DNA from 3 places in the Pseudophaeobacter sp. A-200-2 genome. Region 1 is predicted to be linked to each of the others. Evidence: riboswitches for the same ligand, from Rfam matches in the RefSeq annotation. Region 1 holds a riboswitch; each other region holds the start of a gene.

The links. Region 1 has a riboswitch for cobalamin ahead of SM766_RS02695 (TonB-dependent receptor plug domain-containing protein). Riboswitches for the same ligand answer to the same signal wherever they lie in the genome.
Positions count from the first base shown of each region.
Region 2: it holds a riboswitch for cobalamin, as region 1 does, so the genes downstream of both, SM766_RS17975 (energy-coupling factor ABC transporter permease) here and SM766_RS02695 (TonB-dependent receptor plug domain-containing protein) in region 1, are expected to answer to the same signal.
Region 3: it holds a riboswitch for cobalamin, as region 1 does, so the genes downstream of both, SM766_RS17910 (DUF1636 family protein) here and SM766_RS02695 (TonB-dependent receptor plug domain-containing protein) in region 1, are expected to answer to the same signal.

Region 1 is NZ_JAXGFU010000002.1:30,595-37,775, forward strand. Features, by position in the region: one part of gene SM766_RS02675 (IS5 family transposase) at 1-382, shown strand, start outside; gene SM766_RS02680 (aromatic amino acid transaminase) at 460-1,641, opposite strand; gene SM766_RS02685 (zinc-dependent alcohol dehydrogenase family protein) at 1,865-2,902, opposite strand; gene SM766_RS02690 (Lrp/AsnC family transcriptional regulator) at 2,901-3,521, shown strand; cobalamin riboswitch at 3,996-4,208, shown strand; gene SM766_RS02695 (TonB-dependent receptor plug domain-containing protein) at 4,368-6,254, shown strand; gene SM766_RS02700 (ABC transporter substrate-binding protein) at 6,258-7,097, shown strand; gene SM766_RS02705 (FecCD family ABC transporter permease) at 7,094-7,181, shown strand, end outside.
Region 2 is NZ_JAXGFU010000012.1:93,891-101,071, forward strand. Features, by position in the region: gene SM766_RS17945 (cobalt-precorrin-6A reductase) at 1-686, opposite strand, end outside; gene cbiE (precorrin-6y C5,15-methyltransferase (decarboxylating) subunit CbiE) at 685-1,884, shown strand; gene SM766_RS17955 (cobalamin biosynthesis protein) at 1,881-2,258, shown strand; gene cobM (precorrin-4 C(11)-methyltransferase) at 2,255-3,049, shown strand; gene SM766_RS17965 (cobyrinic acid a,c-diamide synthase CobB) at 3,042-4,376, shown strand; gene cobA (uroporphyrinogen-III C-methyltransferase) at 4,373-5,104, shown strand; cobalamin riboswitch at 5,174-5,389, shown strand; gene SM766_RS17975 (energy-coupling factor ABC transporter permease) at 5,448-6,125, shown strand; partial or broken gene cobF (precorrin-6A synthase (deacetylating)) at 6,203-6,949, shown strand; gene SM766_RS17985 (serine hydrolase domain-containing protein) at 6,974-7,181, opposite strand, start outside.
Region 3 is NZ_JAXGFU010000012.1:82,587-89,767, reverse strand. Features, by position in the region: gene cobN (cobaltochelatase subunit CobN) at 1-2,442, opposite strand, end outside; gene cobW (cobalamin biosynthesis protein CobW) at 2,592-3,626, opposite strand; gene SM766_RS17910 (DUF1636 family protein) at 3,630-4,052, opposite strand; cobalamin riboswitch at 4,156-4,371, opposite strand; gene cobO (cob(I)yrinic acid a,c-diamide adenosyltransferase) at 4,424-5,059, shown strand; gene glpD (glycerol-3-phosphate dehydrogenase) at 5,133-6,701, opposite strand; gene SM766_RS17895 (DeoR/GlpR family DNA-binding transcription regulator) at 6,694-7,181, opposite strand, start outside.

The DNA of each region.
Region 1 (7,181 bases):
CAAGCTGCACGCCATCTGCGATAGCCAGGGTCGCCCGCTTGACCTCTTCGTCACCGCTGGACAGGTCAGCGACTACATCGGCGCACGGGCATTGCTGGGCGGCCTGCCAAAGGTCGAATGGCTGCTCGGGGACCGGGGCTATGACGCAGACTGGTTCAGAGAAGCGTTGAAAGACAAAGGGATACGCGCCTGCATCCCGGGCCGTAAACAGCGCAAGACGACCGTGAAATACGACAAGCGCCGCTACAAACGGCGCAACCGGATCGAGATCATGTTCGGCAGGCTCAAGGATTGGCGACGGGTTGCCACCCGATACGACAGGTGCCCGAAGGTCTTCCACTCCGCAATCGCGCTCGCTGCAACCGTCATCTATTGGCTATGAGTCCTGACCCTAGGAAGATACAGCGTGACCGCCAGACCAAGATGGCGTGGTGCAATCGACACGATTCCTGGTGAGTTTCAGTCAGCCATGACATCTTGGACCGCACGGACCAGCCACAGGACGTCCTGTTCACGTAGCCGTGCCACATTGATGCGCCCGCCTTGTACGACGTGGATGCCATGGTCGCGGGTTAGCGCGACTTCCTGGGATTTGGTCAGCGGCAACAAAGAGAACATCCCCTTCTGCCGACCGAGAAACGCGAGGGTTCCTGTGCCATAGGTATCTTGTTCCGCTTTGACGATCGTCTCACGCATCTGTGCCACACGATCCCGCATCGGGTCGAGTTCATCCTGCCAGAGCGCCTTGAGCTTGGGGTCTTGCAGGATGGTGCGAACAACAGAGCAGCCATGGTCCGGCGCGTGTGATGCCCCCGAGCGGACGATTGCGGTGACCGCCCGTTTAACGCGATTGCGATCTGGGGTGCGTGTTTTGACAAAAAGTGCCCCGGCGCGATCACGATAAAGGCCAAAGGACTTGGACAGGGTGATGCAGACAATGCACTCGGGAAACCGTTTCGCAATTTGTCGGGCGAGGTCGCAGTCTGCATCGAAACTGCGGGCGAACCCGAGGTAGGCGAGGTCGATCCAGGGCACAATGCCGCGCTCTTCCAGGATGTCGAGCAGAGCTGCGATTTGCTCTGATGTCATATCCGCTCCGGTCGGGTTGTGACAGGCGCCTTGCATCAGGAAGACATCGCTGGGGCTGGCGGCCCTGAGCCCGTCGAGCATTTCGTCAAAAGTGAGCTCGCTGCGGATCGAATCGTAATAGTGCAGGGATCGGAAGTTCGCCTGCGCCGCGGAGAGAATCGGGACATAGTTGCCGTAGGTCGGAGATTGCAGCCAGACCGTGGGTTTTTTGGGCATTTGAGCCAGAAGATCTGCGATCACCCGCAGGGCAACCGCACCGCCGGAGGTTTGCGCCGCGATCCAGTCGCTGCTGTAGGCGTCGCCCATGATCTCGTGGCCGAGCACCGCGCAATACTCCGCATCGCCCGTGAGCGCGAGGTAGGACTTGCTGGTCTGGCTTTCGATCAGCCGCTGTTCTGCCTGCTTGACGGCCTTCAAGACCGGGGTCTGTCCCTGCGCGTCCTGATAGATGCCAACCGTCAAGTTCAGCTTGTCCTGCCGCGGGTCCTGAGCGAAATACTCTGCCCCGATCATGATTGGATCTACAGGGTATTCTTCCACCTGCTCAAACATTATTCACCCTTTCCAGTTCGACGGTCCGACTATGGAATGCTGTGATCGCGCGGGGCATCATCGTGCCGCCTCGGTCGTCAGTCATTACCTTTTCAGCCAGATGAGGCGTCATGTTGGGCTGCGTCACGCCCCGGGCGATTATTCCGTTGGCATATCGCCTTTGACCGTCAGCGATAACGCAGGCCAAGGTGTCATTTCCGATGAATGCGATTTTCTCCATGGCTCAAAAGCGGGTTATGACAGTGGCACCCACGGAGCGGAATTTATCCATCTCCATCAAGGCCTGAGGGGCATCGGCAAGGCTGATCTGCTCTCCGACCAGTCGTGCCGGATCCAGCTTGCCGCTGGCGATGAGGTCAAGCATCGCGCCGTAGCGATGTGCCTGCATCCCGTGTGAACCAAGCAATTCGATTTCCTGCCCGACGATCTTTGGCATTGGAACGGTCGGTGCCGCGTGCTCACCCAGCATCAGACCCACCTGTACATGCTTGCCCCGTGGCCGCAGGCAGAGGATTGAATTGGTCATAGTTGACGGGTGACCAAGTGCGTCGAGAGAGACGTGGGCACCTCCGCGGGTGATCTCCCGAATGGCCTCCGGCACGTCGGCCTCCCTACCGTTTAGCACCGTCACGGCGCCAAGCTCCTTCGCCAAAGTCAACTTGGCCGGATCAAGGTCCACGCCGATCACGTTGGCCCCGCAAGCCGAGGCGATCATCACGGCGGACAGGCCTACGCCGCCGCAACCATGCACAGCCACCCATTGTCCTGCGCTGACCTTCCCTTGATCTACCACCGCCCGAAATGAGGTTGCAAAGCGGCAACCAAGGCTCGCGGCAGTGGCAAAATTCATGGTCTCGGGCAGGGCGACAAGGTTCAGATCGGCCTGATGAATGCCTACGTATTCCGCAAAGGATCCCCAGTGGGTAAAACCCGGCTGTTCCTGCTGCAGGCAGACCTGCTGGTTGCCGGAATGGCATTCGGAACAGCTGCCGCACCCGCAGATGAATGGCACGGTGACCTTGTCGCCGACCTTCCATTTTGTGACGTCATTCCCAACGGCCTCGACGACGCCAGCTAACTCGTGGCCAGGCACATGCGGCAAGTCGATGTCGCTGTCGTGTCCCATCCAGCCATGCCAGTCGCTGCGGCAGACGCCGGTGGCCGCAACCCTGAGGACAACGCCATGCGGCTCTGGCGTCGGGTCGTCCACGGTAACCAGCTTTGGCGCGCTTTGGAATTTTTCGAAAAGGACGGCTTTCATGGCAGGATCTTTCGCTGAAGAGTATTTTGGACGAGATCATAGTCTGGATGAGGGAAATACCTTTGCCAATCCTCCCCATATTGCGCAAATCTGGAGTGGAATTCCCTATGGAATCGTCATTATTGAAAGATATCTACCCATGCCTGACATCGACGCCGTCAATGCCGAGATCTTGACCCTGTTGCAGGAGGATGGCCGCATGACCAATGCCAAGTTGTCCGAGCATCTGGGTATGAGCGAGACCCCCTGTTGGAGGCGGCTCAAACGTCTTGAAGAAAGCGGCATTATCGAAGGTTATCAAGCCAATCTGAGCCGTCGAAAGCTCGGCCTCGGCGTTATGGCCTTCGTCCAGCTGCGCTGTTCCGAGCATGATCAAGCCGCGACGGCAGAATTTCAGCGCATCGTTGAGACGACACCGAACATCCTGGCTTGCCACAACACGACCGGCGCGGATGATTTCCTGCTGATCGTGGTTGCCCGTGATCTCGATGATTACAGTGGTTTCGTCGACAGCACTCTGAGGCGGCTACCCGGTGTCACCAGCATTCGGTCCAACCTCTCATTGAAAGAAATGAAGGCGTCGAGCAAGCTGCCCGTCAGTGCAGCGTCAATGAAATAGACTGCCGCGCAAGCTGGTTTTCCGTCGTGTTTGAACCGAAGCCTGTAACCGGCCACCGGACTGAACCTGTGCCCGCGACAGACCTTTGCGAAGATCTGGGCGTTCATGCGCGGTCTCGTACTGGAACGCTTTGGGCGGAGATGAAAATGCCATAGCTCCGCCGGGATGCGGAAGAGGCGCGTTGCCACCGCAGGGGCATTGCCAGGGGAAATCTGTCCGTGATGCGGGGCAGGGGGGACAGCCACGACCCCAGCCATTGGATTCGGTGGAGATCGGAACGGGGAACCATGCCGTAGCGTGGAATATCGCCTGCGCAAAGGTTGCGGTCGATGCGGCACAGCATTGCGTTTGCAGCATTGAAACCATCACTTAGCAGTTGATTTCAGGCGATTGTTGCTGGTGTGCGCGGTGCATTGTTTGAAAACTCCATCCTTGGCGGCGTCTACTCCTTCTTGACAGAGTAAATCCAGTTTGCCTAAGTCCGGCCATTCTGGTCCGGCTGGGAATACCATCCGGGTAAAAGGGAACATGGTAAGGCGTCGGAACAAGACGTCAAAACCATGACTGCCCCCGCAACTGTGAGCGGAGAGCAATGCTGCGATATGCCACTGCCCCAAGAGGGGGCGGGAAGGCGCGGCAAAGCTGCGACCCGCGAGTCAGGAGACCTGCCAGAAGGATCACCCAGTCCGGGTGCGGGGCGCGCCGAGGACGACGGACTTCCGTAGTGGTGGCAATTGAACCGTCTGTGGAAGCATTGCCTTCCAAAGACCGATGATCTGTACATGTTGCCCGAGATGGGCAGCCACTTTTCCTGCACCGAATGTGCAGGCTGGGAGAACTGAAACGATGCGCAAGGTAAGCTTGTCCCTGGCCGCCACCCTGATGGTCACTACCCCCGCAATTGCAACCGCCCAGGAGGCGGAGATCATCGATCTGGGCGAACTCATCGTCTCCGGTGGTTTTACCCCTGTCGAGGCGCAGAAATACGGTCGCTCGGTTTCGGTCGTGACCAGCGAAGAGATCGAACAGCGCGGCATCACCACGGTTCAGGATGCACTGCGGTCGGTCCCCGGCCTGATGGTCACCGGTGCAGGTGACAGCTTTACCCAGGTCCGCATCCGTGGCGCCGAAGCCAACCACACGCTGATCCTGATCGACGGCATCGAGGCCTCGGGCGGCGACAGCGACTATATCCTGTCTGGCCTTGATACCGCCAATATCGAGCGGATCGAGGTGCTGCGCGGTCCGCAATCGGTGTTCTACGGCTCCAACGCCTCGGCGGGTGTGATCAACATCATCACCAAGAGTGGCGGCATCGGCACCGAATACGGTGGCAGTGCCGAAGTCGGCTCGGACGGCTACCGGGCCTCGGCGCGGGTGTCGTCCCGAACCGAACGCGGCGGCATCTCGCTCAACCTCGCGCATGATAATGACGATGGCTACGATTTCTCCGGCAGCGGCGGCGAAGAGGATGGTATCCGCCGCAACACCGCGCAGGTGAAAGGCGACTACCTTGTGACCGAGCGGCTGAAGCTGGGTTTCAACCTGCGTGCCTCGGAAGAGCGTTTCGACAGCGACAGCACCTCCTTCACCGCGACCGATGCGGCCAGCTATGTGGTGGATGATCCCACGCAGTTCAGCGACCGCGATGAACAGCTGGCTCAGATCTTTGCCGAGCTCGACACGCTGGGCGGACGCCTGAAACATCGCCTGTCTTACGAGCGTACGGATTTTGACCAATCCTACAACGGCGGCGCCCTGACCGAGACAAAGACGGAAGCGGCGAAATACCTGCTGAGCTTTGGCCTTGATGGCCAGACGGTAGATCTGACAGATCACCTGCTGAACGCCATTCTGGAATGGGAAGAGGATTCCAGCCGTTCCAACCCGGCCTTTGCGCGCAAAACCAATTCGATCGCGCTGGAATACCGTGGCAGCTTTGCCAATGGTCTGGATCTGCAACTGGGCGTGCGCCGCGACAACAACAATGCCTTCGAAGATGCCACCAGCTGGAACGCCAGTGCGTCCTATACCTTTGCGGGCAGCGGTGTGCGCCTGCATGGCTCGGCCGGCACCGGTATCGTGAACCCGACCTATTTTGAGCTCTTTGCCAACAGCACCTTTGGTGCCACTACCTATCTGGGCAATCAGAACTTGCAGCCCGAAGAAAACCGCAGCTTTGATCTGGGTGTCGAGGTGCCGTTCCTGCAGGGGCGCGGGCTGGTTGATGTGACCTATTTCGACGAGACGCTGACGGGTGAGATCGAAGCCTATATGGTGAATGCGACCACCTTCTCCTTCCGCAATCAGGCCGGAGACAGCGAGCGCAAAGGTGTCGAACTGGCGGCCAGCCTTGAGGCCACGGAAAACCTCGATCTCCGTCTGTCCTACACCTATCTGGATGCCACCAACCCCAATGGTACGGTCGAGGTGCGCCGCCCCGAACACGAACTGCTGCTGAGCGCCACGCTCGATACTTTCAATGGTCGCGGCTCCATCACTGCGGATGTCCGCCATGTGGCAGGCAACTGGGACAGCCAGTTCTTTGGCACCTATGCCACGGCCGAGCTGCCGGATTACACCACTGTCGATCTCTCTGCCCAGTATGAGCTGAACCCGAATGTGGTCCTGACCGGTCGTGTCACCAATCTGTTCGACGAGGAATACTCGGACGTCTGGGGCTACGCGAAACGCGGCCGCGCTGCCTATGTCGGCGTCCGGGCCTCCTTCTGATCGATGCGCTGGCTGCCCGGCATAGCGCTGGCCTTTTTCATGGCCGCCACCGGTGCCTTTGCCGGGCCGTCGCGCGTCGTCACGATGAATCTCTGCGTGGACCAGATGGCCATGATGCTGGCCGCGCCGGATCAACTGATCTCGATTTCCTTCGTCGCCCGGGATCCGCGGGCCTCGGCCATGGCCGAAGAGGCGCAGGCCTATCCGGTCAATCACGGGCTGGCGGAAGAAATCTACCTGCTGAAGCCGGATCTGGTGCTCGCTGGCGCATCTTCGGCACCTGCAACGATGGATATGCTGCGCCGCCTTGGCGTGCCGGTGGCGGAATTCGGGCCAGCCTTTTCGCTGAAGGATGTCCGAACCCGCATCGTTGAGGTAGGTGAGGCGCTGGGCCGTCAGGAGGCCGCGCGCCGGTTGCTGGCGGATTTTGACCAGCAGCTGGAGTTTCTGCGGGCGGATGCCCCGGACAATCGCCCGCGCGCCGCGCTTTATGCGGCCAACGGATATACTGCAGGCCGCCAGACGCTGGCCGGGCAAATCCTGGAGGCGGCAGGTTTTCGCAATATCGCCGATGAACTGGGCTATGCCCATTCCGGCCAGCTGCCGCTGGAGCTGCTGGTGCTGTCAGAGCCGGATCTGCTGGTCGGCACAACCGCCTATCCGCGCAATTCCCGCAGCGAGGAAATCCTGAAACATCCGCTGGTGCGCATGCTGGCCGGACGCAGCGGCGCCGGGGAAATCCGCAATGCCGACTGGATCTGCCCGACACCGCATGTGTTGCGCGCGGTAGAGACACTGGCGGCAGAGCGCCGCGCCTTCATGGAACGTGAGGCCCGCCAATGACCCGGCTCATGCTGTGCCTCTCGGCGGCGGTGCTGGCACTGTTCCTGATCTCCCTAACGGTGGGGCCTGCAGATGTCGGTGTGG
Region 2 (7,181 bases), on a different contig from region 1:
AGGCGCTGCGGCACCTTCGGGCGGGCGATCATGATCACCGGCAGCCCCAAATCGCGCGCTGCCTGCAGCTTGGCTTCGGCACCGGAACCACCGGCGTTCTTGGAAACAATATGGGTAATACCATGGGCCTGCATCAGTGCCCGATCCCCCGCCACATCAAACGGGCCACGCGCGATTTCAACGGTCTTGTCCGGCAGGGGAATCTGGCCTTCGGGCGGGTCCACCAGCCGCAACAGATAGTGGTTTCCGGGTTTGTCAGCAAAGGCAGCGAGGTTCTGTTTGCCGATCGCCAGGAAGACTCGCGCCCCCACTTCCGGCAACGCCTCAACCGCCTCGGCCAAGTTCTCCACATGGCGCCAGTCGTCGCTCAACTGCGCCTGCCATGCGGGGCGCTCCAATGCACAAAGCGCCACATTCGCCCGTTCACAGGCATAGACCGCATTGGCACTCATTTGCGCGGCAAAGGGGTGCGTTGCATCGATCACATGGGTGATCCCTTCGGCCTGAAGGAAAGCCGCCAAGCCCTCGCCCCCGCCAAAGCCCCCGACGCGCAGTGGCAGCGGCTGGGTGACGGGACGCGCCGTGCGGCCCGCATAGGAGAACACCGCATCCATCCCGGCCTCGGCCAGTGCCTCGGCAAGGCGCGAGGCTTCGGTGGTGCCTCCCAGAAGCAGGATGCGCGTCATGTCTGATCCTCTTGTAAAACAATGGCTGACCATTGTCGGCCTCGGCGACGATGGACCGGCTGGGCTGGCGAATGCAAGCCGGAAGGCGCTGGACGAGGCCGAGGTGATTTTTGGCGGCCCCCGCCATCTGGATCTGGTGCAGGCAGGTAATCGCGGCCAGCCCTGGCCGGTTCCGTTTTCTATCGATCCGGTGCTTGCTGCGCGCGGTCAACGCGCCGTGGTGCTGGCCTCGGGCGATCCCTTCTGGCACGGCGCGGGTGGATCGCTGGTGGCGCATCTCAGCCCGGATGAATGGGTATCGCACCCCGCCCCCTCCTGCTTTGCTCTGGCGGCAAATACCTTGGGTTGGAAACTGGAAGAGACACTTTGCCTTGGCCTTCATGCTGCCCCCTTCGCTCGGCTGACCCCTGTGCTGGCCGCCGGAGCCCGGATCATCTGCACGCTTCGAGATGGCAGAAGCCCGGCAGCACTGGCCGATTGGCTTACCACGCAGGGATTCGGCCCAACAACGCTGAAGGTGATGGAGGCGCTGGGCGGGCCCCGCGCCCAAGTGCACAGCAGTCGCGCAGATACCTTTCACCTGACCGGCATCGCCGCCCCCGTGGTGGCCGCGCTTCAGGTGGCGGGCAGCACAGGCCTGCCCCGCGCCAGCGGCTTGCCCGACGATGTGTTCCAGAGCGACGGGCAGATCACCAAACGCCCGATCCGCGCCATGACCCTTTCGGCACTCGCACCGCGAGCCGGAGAGCTGCTCTGGGACATCGGTGGCGGCTCCGGATCTGTCTCGGTGGAATGGTGCCTTGCCGCGCCGTGCAACCGGGCGATCACGTTTGAGCCGCGGGAAGACCGCCTCATCAATATCCGAGCCAATGCCGAACGGTTCGGGATTGAACACCGCATGAAACCGGTTCTGGGCCGCGCGCCGAATGTGTTGGCTGGACAGAAAAGACCCGATTGCGTTTTCATCGGCGGCGGTGGCTCACAGGCGTTGCTGGATCATCTGTGGCAAGTGCTGCCCGAGGGCACGCGGATCGTCGCCAATGGCGTGACGTTGGAGACCGAGACCCTGCTGATGCAGGCCCATGCCATACGCGGCGGGTATCTGATGAAGGTGGAACTGGCCGAAGCCGGGCCGCTTGGTTCGATGCGCGGCTGGGAGCGCGCGCGTCCTGTCATCCAGTGGAGCGTCACGCGATGAAGGTCGCGGGTCTGGGATTTCGCAAAGCGGCGGCCGTTGCCGACCTGCGCGCCGCCCTAGCGCTGACCGGGCATCAGCCCGATGCGCTCGCCTCACTCGCAGCGAAGGTGGAAAGCCCCGCCTTTCAGGCCCTTGCCGCCGAGTTGAACCTGCCGATGATCGCCCTGTCGGAAGAGGCGATTGCGGGCCTTGAAACGCCGACGATGTCGCCCCGTATCAAAACCCGGTTCGCAACCGGATCGCTGGCCGAAGCTGCTGCCCTCTGCGGCGCATGCCACGGCCGCACCACAGCAACCGCCCGCCTTCTCGTTCCACGCGTTGTCACCGCAGATGGCCTTGCCACTGCGGCCATTGCAGAAAGACTGACCTCATGACCGTTCACTTCATTGGCGCCGGCCCCGGCGCCGCCGACCTGATCACCCTGCGTGGCCGCGACCTGATCGCAGCCTGCCCCGTCTGCCTCTATGCCGGCTCGCTGGTGCCCGAGGCGCTGCTGCAGCACTGCCCGGAGGGCGCCAAGATCATCAACACGGCCTCCCTCTCGCTGGATGAGATTGTGGCCGAAATCGAGGCCGCACATGAGGCGGGGCAGGATGTGGCGCGGCTGCACTCCGGCGATCTGTCGGTCTGGTCCGCCATGGGCGAGCAACTGCGCCGTCTGCGCGATCTGGGTATTCCATATGACGTAACCCCCGGCGTACCTGCCTTTGCCGCAGGCGCCGCTGCGCTTGGCGCCGAGCTAACCCTGCCGGGCGTTGCGCAATCGCTGGTGCTGACGCGCACCTCGGGGCGGGCCTCCTCGATGCCCGAAGGCGAAACGCTGGAGAATTTCGCCCGCACCGGCGCGACGCTGGCCATTCACTTGTCGGTGCATGTGCTGGACGATGTGGTGGCGCGTCTCTCTCCGGCCTATGGCGACGACTGCCCGGTCGCAGTGGTTTGGCGGGCGACATGGCCAGATCAGAAGATCATCAAGGCCACACTCGGCACATTGATCGAGGCGACCGAGGGCGCGCGCGGGCGCACTGCGCTGATCCTCGTGGGCCGTGCCCTTGGTGCCGAGGACTTCGACGAAAGCTGCCTTTACGCGCAGGACTATGACCGGCGTTACCGCCCGCAAAGCGCCGACAGCCAATGGGCGGATTGGAGCGAAGGAGATGACTGAAACGGGCAAGACCGGATCCTATCCGCCGGGTCTGATGATTTCGGCGCCCGCCTCGGGCACGGGCAAGACCACTGTGATGCTGGGCCTGTTGCGCGCACTGGCCGAGGATGGCCTTGCGGTTCAGCCCTACAAAAGTGGCCCCGATTACATTGACCCCGCCTTTCATCTGGCGGCAGCCGGGCGCGCCTCTTTCAACCTTGATACATGGGCGATGGATGGCGACCTGCTCAATGCCGTGGCCGGACAGGCCGGTGATGCCGAGATCTGCGTCGGCGAAGGCTCCATGGGGCTATATGACGGCGTTGCCACGCGGGGGCAAAGCGGCTTTGGCTCTTCGGCGGAAACGGCAAAACGCATGGGCTGGCCGGTGGTGCTGGTGGTTGACGTCGGCGGGCAGGCGCAATCGGCAGCGGCCACGGCGCTGGGGTTTCGCGCCTATGATCCTGACCTGCCCTTTGCCGGTGTGATCCTCAACCGGGTTGCCAGCCCGCGTCACGAAAGGCTGACCCGCCTGGGGATGGAACGCGCGGGCATTCCCGTCCTTGGCTCCCTGCCCCGACGCGGGGATCTGACCCTGCCCGAGCGCCACCTTGGCCTCATTCAGGCGGTGGAGCACCCCGATCTTGAGGCCGCGATCGCGGGCTATGCCGCCTTCCTGCGTGAAAACGTGGATCTGGAGGCGATCAAATCCGCTGCCCGCGCCGGAGCTGCGCCCGCCTCGGCCCCGCTGCCGAAACCGCCTGCGCAGCGCATCGCACTGGCGCGAGATGCGGCGTTTTCCTTTACCTACCCGCATCTTCTGGAAGGCTGGCGCGCGGCTGGCGCCGAAATCATTCCTTTCTCCCCTCTCGCCGATGAAGCCCCGGCCCCGGATGCCGATCTGATCTGGCTCCCCGGTGGATACCCCGAACTGCACGGCGGTAGGCTGGCGGCGGCCGAAACCTTCCGCGCGGCTTTGTGCAAACACGCAGAGACCCGCCCCGTTCATGGCGAGTGCGGCGGCTACATGGCCCTTGGTGAAGCCCTGATCGACAAGAACGGCAACCGTCACCGGATGGCCGGGTTGCTGGGGCTCGTCACCTCATATGAAATACGGAAATTCCGCCTCGGCTACCGCCGCGCCGTGCTGCAGGCGGCGATGCCGGGATTTCCCGCAGGCGGCGCTTTGCGCGGACATGAGTTCCACTATTCGACTATTCTGGATGAACCGGACGCTCCGCTGGCACGGGTGATGGACGCAGACGGCAACCCGGTGCCGGAAACCGGCTCGATACGCGGCCATGTGACCGGCACCTTCTTCCACCTGATCACCGGAGAGCAATCATGAGCGGTTTTGTCAGTTTCGTCTCCTCCGGCCCCGGCGACCCTGAACTGTTGACCGTCAAGGCGGTGAAACGGCTGGGGGCAGCCGATGCGGTTCTGTTCGATGACCTTTCATCGGGGCCGATCCTGACCCATGCGCGCAAGGACGCCGATCTCGTCGGAGTGGGCAAACGTGCAGGGCGCCCCTCACCCCGGCAGGACCACGTTAGCCAGCTCTTGGTCGAATACGCAGCAACCGGGGCGCATGTAGTGCGGCTGAAATCCGGCGACTCCGGCGTCTTTGGCCGTCTGGAAGAGGAAATCACCGCGCTGCGGCAGGCAGGCATCGGGTTCGAGATCGTGCCCGGTGTCACGGCGGCCTCGGCAGCTGCTGCGGCCGCCAATATCCCGCTGACCCGGCGGCTGACCGCGCGACGACTGCAGTTCATCACCGGCCATGACGTAACCGGCGGCCTGCCCGAGGGGCTGAATATGGCCGCCCTCGCCGATCCCGAAGCCACGACCGTTGTCTACATGGGGAAACGCACCTTTGCAGCGCTCGCCGAACGGTTGCTGGTGGCCGGGCTGCCGCCCGAGACGCACGCGCTGATCGCGCTGGGTGTTTCGACCCCGGATCAGTCGCTGTCCTGCCACACGGTGGGGGAACTCCCCGAGGTTCTGCGCGCGATGGAGACCAAGGCTCCGGTGCTGATCCTCTATGGTCCCCTGGCCGATGAGGACCTGCCCCGCTGATCGCCCATATGCCGCAATTGAAACACGGATGTCGCGCCAGACACGTTGACAGCTTTGTAAGCGCTGTGTCATCTCTGAAAGACCAAAGGTTCCGACGGGTCCAAGACCCAAGGATGAAAAGGGAACACGGTGAGGTGTAGCCATCAGGCGCCAAATCCGTGACTGCCCCCGCAACTGTGAGCGGAGAGCCACCGGGCATAGCCACTGGTCCCTATCAGGACTGGGAAGGCCTCGGACCGGCATCGACCCGCGAGTCAGGAGACCTGCCGTTGGAAGACGTGGCCAGCATGGCCCAACCATAACCTATGTAATGCCGCCGGGTGAGGCGGTAAGGAGACAGAACATGCATATCGAACCCGGAATCGTAAACGGCGTCAAAATCGCCCTGTCCTATGCCACCGCCGCTGGCGCCATGGGCTTTGCTGCGAAAAAGACGATGGAAGATCTGGCCGCCTCCGGCATCGCATCCTTTGCGGCGCGTTCGGCCATTGCGACTGTCGGCGTCTTCACCTTCTTCGAAGTGCTGCCGCATTTCCCTGTGGGCGTTTCCGAGGTTCACTTCATCCTCGGCTCGACCCTGTTCCTGCTGCTGGGCGCTGCACCTGCTGCCTTCGGTCTGGCGATGGGACTTCTGATCCAGGGCGTGTTCTTTGCCCCGATCGATCTGCCGCAGTATTTCATCAACCTGACCACGCTGCTGGTCCCGCTGTTCGCGATGAAGGAACTGGCCAAGCGGATCATCGCTCCGAACACTGCCTATGTTGATCTGAAGTATTCTCAGGCGCTGGCGCTGTCGACCGCCTATCAGGCAGGCGTTGTCGGCTGGGTCGCTTTCTGGGCCTTCTACGGTCAGGGCATCGGCGCTGAAACCATGGCCTCGGTCTTTACCTTTGGTGCAGCTTACATGACCGTCATCCTGATCGAACCGCTGGCCGATCTGGCCGTTCTGGCCGCCGCCAAAAGCCTGCGCGGTTTGGAGCGCAGCGGTCTGGTCACGCCCCGCCTTTATGCGGCTGCGTAAGCCTTTCGCCGACATCTGAAGTTTCACATAGCGCGGCCCCGTTTCGGGGCCGTGTTTCTTTTCCAAAGGCGCCTGACATGATTGATCTCACCCTTGTTGGCATTGGCACCGGCAATCCCCAGCATCTGACCCTGCAGGCGGTCGAAGCCCTGAACGGGCTGGAGCTAATCCTCATTCCCAACAAAGGTGCCGGTAAGGACGATCTGGCCGGTCTGCGCCGGGACATCTGCAACCGGGTGATCAAATCGCCGGGGCCTGCGATCGTCGAATTCGACCTGCCGCAGCGCGATCCCGCGACACCAAGCTACCGACAGCGAGTGGACGACTGGCACGATGCCATTGCCGAGGTCTGGCAAGAGACCATCGATCAGCACCTGCCCCGGGGCGGCAAGGTCGGCTTTCTGGTCTGGGGCGATCCGTCGCTCTACGACAGCACCATGCGCATCGCCGCGCGGCTTCAGGCCCGGACCGAGGTTTCCCTGCGGGTCATTCCCGGCATCACCTCAATCCAGGCGCTGACGGCCAGCCATGCCATCCCCCTCAATGAGATCGGTGATCCCGTCACCATCACCACTGGCCGCCAGCTGCGTGACGCAGGCTGGCCAGACAGTGCCGATACGCTTGTCATCATGCTGGACGGCGACTGCAGTTTTCAGTCCATCGACCCCGAAGGTGTTCAGATCTGGTGGTCTGCCTATGCCGGTATGGAGAAAGAAATCTCCCTATCCGGCGCGCTGCGCGAAACCGCGGATGAGATCATTGATATGCGCGCGAAGGCGCGCGCGGAACATGGCTGGATCATGGATATCTACATCCTGCGCCGCCCCGCACGACGGTACCCCTCCGCCCTAGTCCAGCGCGCTGACGATGGCCTCGCAGGCCTGCACGGCATCCAGACCAAAGGCCGAGATCAGATAGTCAGGCCAGCTCGACAGCTTTACGATCACAACATCGGCGCTGCGATCGATAAAGATCAACTGACCGAACACACCCCGGGCCATGAACACGCCGCGCCCGGGATCGTGCACCCACCAGAACCGCCGATAGGCGCCTTGC
Region 3 (7,181 bases), on a different contig from region 1:
GACGCGCAGGGTTACGTCGATGCGGGGACGGTTCAGCATGGAAAGCGGCAGAACCTCGAAGCCCGAAACCCGTTCGGAGCCTTCGTCCCATTTTGGCGCAAGCCCCGCCAGATGCAGCGCCATGGCGAATTCCTCGCCCGCGGTGCGCATGGTGGCCGATCCCCAGAGATCGATCACCAGCCCCCGTGGCCAGTCGCCGTGGTCCTGAAGATGGCGGCGCAGCAGCTCTTCCGCCAGCTTGACCCCCTGCGCATGCGCCGCCCGCGAGGGCACCGCCCGTGGATCGGTGGTAAAGAGGTTGCGCCCGGTGGGGATCACGTCCGTGCGCCCGCGAAAGGGAGAGCCAGAAGGGCCGGGGGCCACCAACCGCCCAGAAAGCGCATCCATCACCCCGGTGATTTCCTGCGGTCCGCACTGGCCGGTGCCAAAGATGTGCAGGCCCTCGCCGTATTGGCTTTCCTTGATGTCGCAGACAAAGGCATCGATGCGGGTGATCGCCTCGGCAGCGGAGCAGTCGGGGGTAAGGCCCAGATCCGCCTCGACACCGGTGCCTTGCGCCTCGGCGCGGATATCTTCGATCAGACGGTCGCGGCGGGCTGGGTCCAGACCATCGGCGGTGGAATACTCATCCAAGAGGCTTTCCAGCCGTGCCATGCCGTCTGGCAGGGTGGTCTGCGCCAGTGGCGGCGGCAGGTGGCCCACGGTCACACCGGCGATGCGCCGTTTGGCTTGTGCGGCCTCGCCGGGATCGTTGACGATGAAGGGATAGATCACTGGCAGGGCACCGATCAGCGCCTCGGGCCAGCAGGTGTCAGACAGGGCGACCGCCTTTCCGGGTAGCCATTCCAGCGTGCCGTGGGCGCCGATGTGAAGGACGGCGTCAACCTGTGTCTGGAGCCAGAGGTAGAAGGCCACATAGGCATGGCGCGGGGTGCGCTCCAGATCGTGATAGTCATCGACGCGGGTCGTAACCTCGCCGCGTTCGGGTTGCAGGGCGATGATCGCCTTGCCTGCGATGAGGGCCTTCAGGTGGAAGGCGCCGTCGCGCAGGTCTGGGTCTTCCTCCGGCGCGCCCCAGGCCGTCTTGAGGTCGGTTTGCAAGGGGTCGGGAAGCGTTTTCAGAGCCGCCTTGTAGTCCGCGAGCGGCAAGGCGATGCGCTCCTCTCCGAGGCGGGCACCAAGATCGCCTGTCCCCGTGACGCTGTAGCCCTGATCGGCAAGCGCGGTCAGAAGCTGTTCGCAGGAAGCCAGCGCATCAAGGCCCACCGCATGGGCGATATTGTAGTCGCGCCCCGGATATGTGGAAAGCACCAGCGCCAGGCGTTTGTCGCTGTTTCGGAGCTGGGCCAGCCGCAGCCAGCCTTCGATCCGGTCCACGGCGGCGCGCACGCGGCCCGGATCGGCGCGGTGGGCAAAGCGCGAATACTGGAGGTCGGGGTCTTTCTTGGAAGGCGCCTTGAAGCTGACCACGCCCGCCATGATACGGCCATCCACCTCGGGCAGGACCACATGCATGGCAAGGTCAGCGGGCGACAGGCCCCGCGCCGCCTCGGCCCAGTCCTTGCGCCGCGCGGTGGAGAGCGCCACCTGGAACACCGGGCAGCCTGTTGTGCTCAGCGGCGACGGGCGCCCGTCTGAGCCTTGCGCCGAAAAGGCGGTGGCGTTGATGATGGCGGCGGAGGCAAGCCGGGGGAGTTCCGCTCCCAGCCAATCGGCGGCTGCGGGGGCCTTGAGGCTGGCGGCAAAGGTGCCATAGGCGGCATAGCCGCGCGCGCGCAGCTCGGCGATCAGCGCATCCACCGGGGCGGTATCTGCCGAAGTCAGGTAAGAGCGGTAGAAACTGACCAGGACCAGCGGCCTGCCCTCTTGGGGGATATCCGCGATCACGCCCCTATCAGGGTCGTAGTAGCCATAGTCGGGCGTTGTCTTCATCCCCGGAACCGGGCCCGCGTACAGGCCTGCTGCCAGGGCAAGCTGTGCCAGGGCCGCCTGTGCTGCGACCGCGCCACCTGCATCGCACAGCGCCTGAAGACGCCGCAGGGTCGAGACCGGCAGGGTCGAGAGTTCATCAAGCCGCGGATCTTCGCGCCCGTCGGCGGGCAGGACCGCGAGGGCGATCCCCTTGCGACGGGCCAGATCCTGAAGGGTGGAGAGGCCGTATGACCAGTAGCTTTCGCCGCCAATGAGGCGCACCAGAACACCCTTGGCGCCTTCCAGCGTCTGTTCGGCGTAGGTGTCCACCGAGAGGGGATGTTTCAGCGCCACCAGATTGGCAAGGCGACAGGAGGGAAGCTTACCGCCCGCCCGGTGCCAGCCCGCGGCAAAGGCGCCCAGATCGCTGTCGGAAAAGGACAGAACGATCAGCTCTGCGGGATCCTGCCCAACGTCAAAGGGCGTATCGGTTTCTTCAAGGCCGTGGCTTTCGCGAAAGACGACATGCATGGGTCAGCTCCACCCGATCTGATCGGATACGCGGAGGACGGCCCACTGCCGCGGGTGGGGGCAAAGCCCCCGCCCATGGGGGCGGTCGGGGGCTGTCCGGTCTTTCGACCGGACGAGACAGCTGTTTTTGCCCCGGTCTTGCACCGAACTCAGGCTCCCAGATCCGCGTGGATGCCCGCGACGTCGATATCGTCGTGTTCGGCAATCACCACCAGCTGGGTCTTGCGCGGCTGGGCGCCCCAGGGTTGGTCGTATTGGGCGCGCAGCCGTTCGCCCACCGCCTGAACCAGCATGCGCATCGGTTTCCCTTCCACCGCGACATAGCCTTTGACGCGCAGAATTTTGCGGTTGCGGGCCATGTTGACGATGCGGTCCTGCAGGTCCTGCGGGTCGGAGACTTCGCCCATTTCAACGACGATGCTTTCAAAGTCATCATGCTCGTGATCGTGGTGGCCATCGTGATGACTGGGGCGGGCCTCCAGATCGTCTTCCGCCGCCGCGCCGATCCCCAGCACCACACGCGGATCGATCACGCCTTCGCTCATCGGCAGGATCGGCAGTTGGCGCGGGGCTTCGGCTTCGATTACGGCACGGGCCTTGGCAAGGCCTTCTTCCCCGGCAAGGTCCGCCTTGGACAGAAGCACGATATCTGCACACGAGATCTGGTCCTCGAAGACTTCGGACAGCGGGGTTTCATGATCCAGACTGTCGTCCGCTTCGCGCTGGGCCTGCACGGCGTCAAGATCCGGGGCGAATTGCCCTGCGGCGACGGCTTCGGCGTCGGCCAGGGCAATGACCCCGTCTACGGTGATGCGCGAGCGGATCGCGGGCCAGTCAAAGGCTTTCAGCAGCGGTTTCGGCAGCGCTAGCCCGGAGGTTTCAATCAGGATATGTTCGGGCGTTTCCGGCAGCGCCATCAGGGCCTCGATCGTGGGAATGAAATCGTCCGCCACGGTGCAGCAGATGCAGCCGTTCGCCAGCTCCACGATATTGTTTTCTGGGCAGTTTTCATCGGCGCAGGATTTCAGGATGTCGCTGTCCACACCCGCGGTGCCGAATTCATTGACCAGTACGGCCAGGCGTTTGCCCTGCGGGTTCTGCATCAGGTGACGGATCAGCGTGGTCTTGCCCGCGCCGAGAAAGCCGGTCACCACGGTGACGGGAATTTTGTTGAGATCGCTCATCGGTTACTCCTCGGATGGGCATTCACCCGGCTGGGGCGCCGGGGGAATGCGGGCGATGGATTGCTTGCGAAAGACCTGCGGGCGCGCACGCCAGGGCACCAGACCGTCGTCGGTCGCGGCATAGGCAGCCGCACCTTGCAGGATGTCATCAACGTGTTGATCGGGATCCAGATCGCCGTAGATGTAGCTCCAGCGCTCGGTGCCGCCGCTCAGCACCATGGAACACCCGCGCTTGCAGGCGGACAGGCATTCGACGCCGCGCACCGAAACCCCGTCGGGCAGGTCGGCGGCGCGCAGCGCCTGCAGCAACAGGGTGCCGGGCCGGGTGGCTTCGGGATCAACGCCTTCGCGCTTGCAGGTGGTGCAGATGGTCAGGGTGACCTCTGGGCTGCCTTTGGGGGGCTGTTCAGCCGTATCCTTCGCCATTGGCGGGCGTCTCCTTGCGTCCTGTCAGACAGACGGGGAGAGGCCAGAGGGGAGCCGTATGGATGAATCGGCTCTCATCCGGTCGCGGCACACCCCGTCCGCCCGTAGATTAAGTCTGTTGGCAGGTCTCCCGGCTTGCGGATCTCAAGGCCGCCGCATTGCTGCGGGGTCTTTGCGGTTCTCCGGCCTTCCCGGTGTTACCCAGTGGCGTGGAGACCTCTCCGGTCACGGTCGCGGGGGCGGCTGTGCTTGGGCCAGATGGCCGTGTCACATTCCCTCTTCGCCTGCTTTCGCAGGAACCAACAAAATCCCCTTGCGCTATTGCGGGCTTCCTTGTCAAGACATGGTGCCAAACTGCAGGAGGGCACTTGGTGACCGAAAAGTCTGATAACGGCATTTCCGAGGAAGAAGCGGCACGGCACGCGTCCAAGATGGCGAAAAAGAAAGCGGCGCGTGACCGCATGATGGCCAATAAGGACGGTGAAAAGGGGCTGATCATCGTCCACACCGGCCCCGGCAAGGGCAAGTCCAGCTCGGGATTCGGCATGATCATGCGCTGCATCGCCCACGGCATGCCATCCGCCGTGGTGCAGTTCATCAAGGGCGCCTGGCAGACCGGCGAACGCACCCTGATCGAGGAGCATTTCGGCGATCTGTGCCAGTTCTACGCGATGGGCGAAGGCTTCACCTGGGAAACGCAGGACAAGGCCCGCGATATCGCGGCGGCCCGCGCAGGTTGGGAAAAGGCCAAGGAAATGATACTGGATGAGCGCAACACAATGGTTTTGCTCGATGAAATCAATATCGCGCTGCGCTATGAATATCTGGATCTGGATGAGGTTCTGGAGTTTCTGGTTGAGCAGAAACCACCGATGACTCATGTGGTTCTGACCGGACGCAACGCCAAGGAAGAGCTGATCGAGATCGCGGATCTGGTGACCGAGATGGGCCAGATCAAACATCCTTTCCGCGCCGGGATCAAGGCGCAGAAAGGGGTGGAGTTCTAAGACGGCCAGACCATCTGCAGAGGTGTCACCGGGCAGGGAATACCGTGCCCGGTGCGTTTCGATTTCCCCGCCGTTACGCGGCAATCTTGTCCTTGATATAGGTATCGACGGCCGCGCGCTCTTCCTCGGTCAGGCGCAGGCCCAATTTGGTGCGGCGCCACAGGAAATCATCGCCGCTGCGCACCCATTCGTTGGCAATCGCCCAGTCCAACTCCCGCTCAGTAATGGTGGCGCCAAAAGTGCGCCCCAGCGCCTCGGCGGATTTTGCTTCACCCAGGATCAACCGCGCTTCGGTGCCATAAGCGCGGATCAGGCGCCGGGCCCAATAAGGCGTCAGGAAGGAATAATCCGCTGCAAGATCCGCCTGCAGCTTGGTCACATCTTTGACCGCGAAATTGCCGCCGGGCAGGGGCACACCTGCTGTCCAGTTGCCGCCGACGCCGGGCAGAGCCTCGGAGATCTTGGCAAGCGCGGCCTCGGCCAGTTTGCGGTAGGTGGTGATCTTGCCGCCAAAGATGTTCAGCAGCGGTGCATTGCCCGTGTCCAGTGACAGCACGTATTCCCGCGTCGCCGCCGTCGCCGAGCTGGCGCCATCGTCATACAGCGGGCGCACACCGGAGTAGGTCCACAGAATGTCGTCGCGGTGCAGCGGCTTTTTGAAATACTGCGAGGCAAAATCGATCAGGTAGTCCTGTTCCTCGGGGGTGCAGGTGGGGGCCGTCTCCGGGTCGGGATGGTCGGCGTCGGTGGTGCCGATCAGAGTGAAATCCTCTTCATAGGGGATGGCAAAGATGATCCGCCCGTCGGTGCCCTGAAAGAAATAGCAGCGCCCGTGGTCGAAGAGTTTCGGAACCACGATATGGCTGCCGCGTACCAGACGCACGCCTTCGCGGCTGTTCTGGCCCAGTTTCTGGTTCAATACCTCCGCAACCCAGGGACCCGCCGCATTGACCAGCATCCGCGACCGGCGCGTGAACACTTGCCCCGTTAGACTGTCCTTCAGGTGGATAAGCCAGTGATCCTCGGCGCGTTCAGCCGCCAGAACTTTGGTGCGGGTCATGATTTCGGCGCCGCGCGCCTGCGCGTCGCGGGCGTTGAGCACGACAAGCCGGGCATCCTCGATCCAGCAGTCCGAATATTCAAAGGCGGTCTGGAACTTGTCCTTCAGCGGCGCCCCCGCTTCGTCGCGGCTGAGGTCCAGCTTGCGGGTGCCGGGCAGGATGCCGCGCTTGCCCAGCGTGTCATAGAGAAACAGCCCAAGGCGGATCAGCCAGGCCGGGCGGCGGCCCTTCATCCAGGGCATGATCCGCGTCAGCAGGCGGGAGGTCGGCGTTTCACTGTCGAACCGCATCTCCTTGTGAAAGGGCAGCACAAAGCGCATCGGCCAGGAAATATGGGGCATCGCCTTCAGCAGGACCTCGCGCTCGATCAGCGCTTCGCGCACCAGACGGAATTCGAAATATTCCAGATAGCGCAGGCCGCCATGAAACAGTTTGGTCGAGGCCGAGGAAGTGGCCGAGGCCAGATCGTTCATTTCTGCAAGGCTGACCGACAAGCCACGGCCTGCCGCATCGCGGGCAATGCCGCAGCCGTTGATGCCGCCGCCGATGATGAACAGGTCGGTGATCTTTTGATCAGTCATTTTCGTTTCTTTCGTTTTGGCTGGCGGTGTCTCCCGCCACGATGATGCGTGTTCCCGCGGCGCGCGCGGCCTCCGCAAAGGCATCGGGCACTGGCGCATCGGTGATCACTACGTCGAGATCCGCCACATCACAGATCCGCACCGGGGCGGAGCGGTCGAATTTGCTGTGATCGCAGACCAGAACGCGGGTACGTGCGTTTTTCAGGATGGCGCGGGCGACGGAGACCTCGCGGCCGTCGTGGTCCATGATGGCGCCATCCGCATCGAGGGCGGAGGCGCCGATAATGGCGAAATCGACCTTGTAGCGGGAAATGAATTCCACCGCGTCTTCGCCGACGATGGCGCCGTCGCTTTGACGGACCGCGCCGCCAACCAGGATCAGCTCACGCGCCTCGCCACCCATCATCATATTGATAATGTTTATGTTGTTGGAAATGACTGTCAGGCCGCGATGGCCGGATAGGGCACGGGCCACTTGCT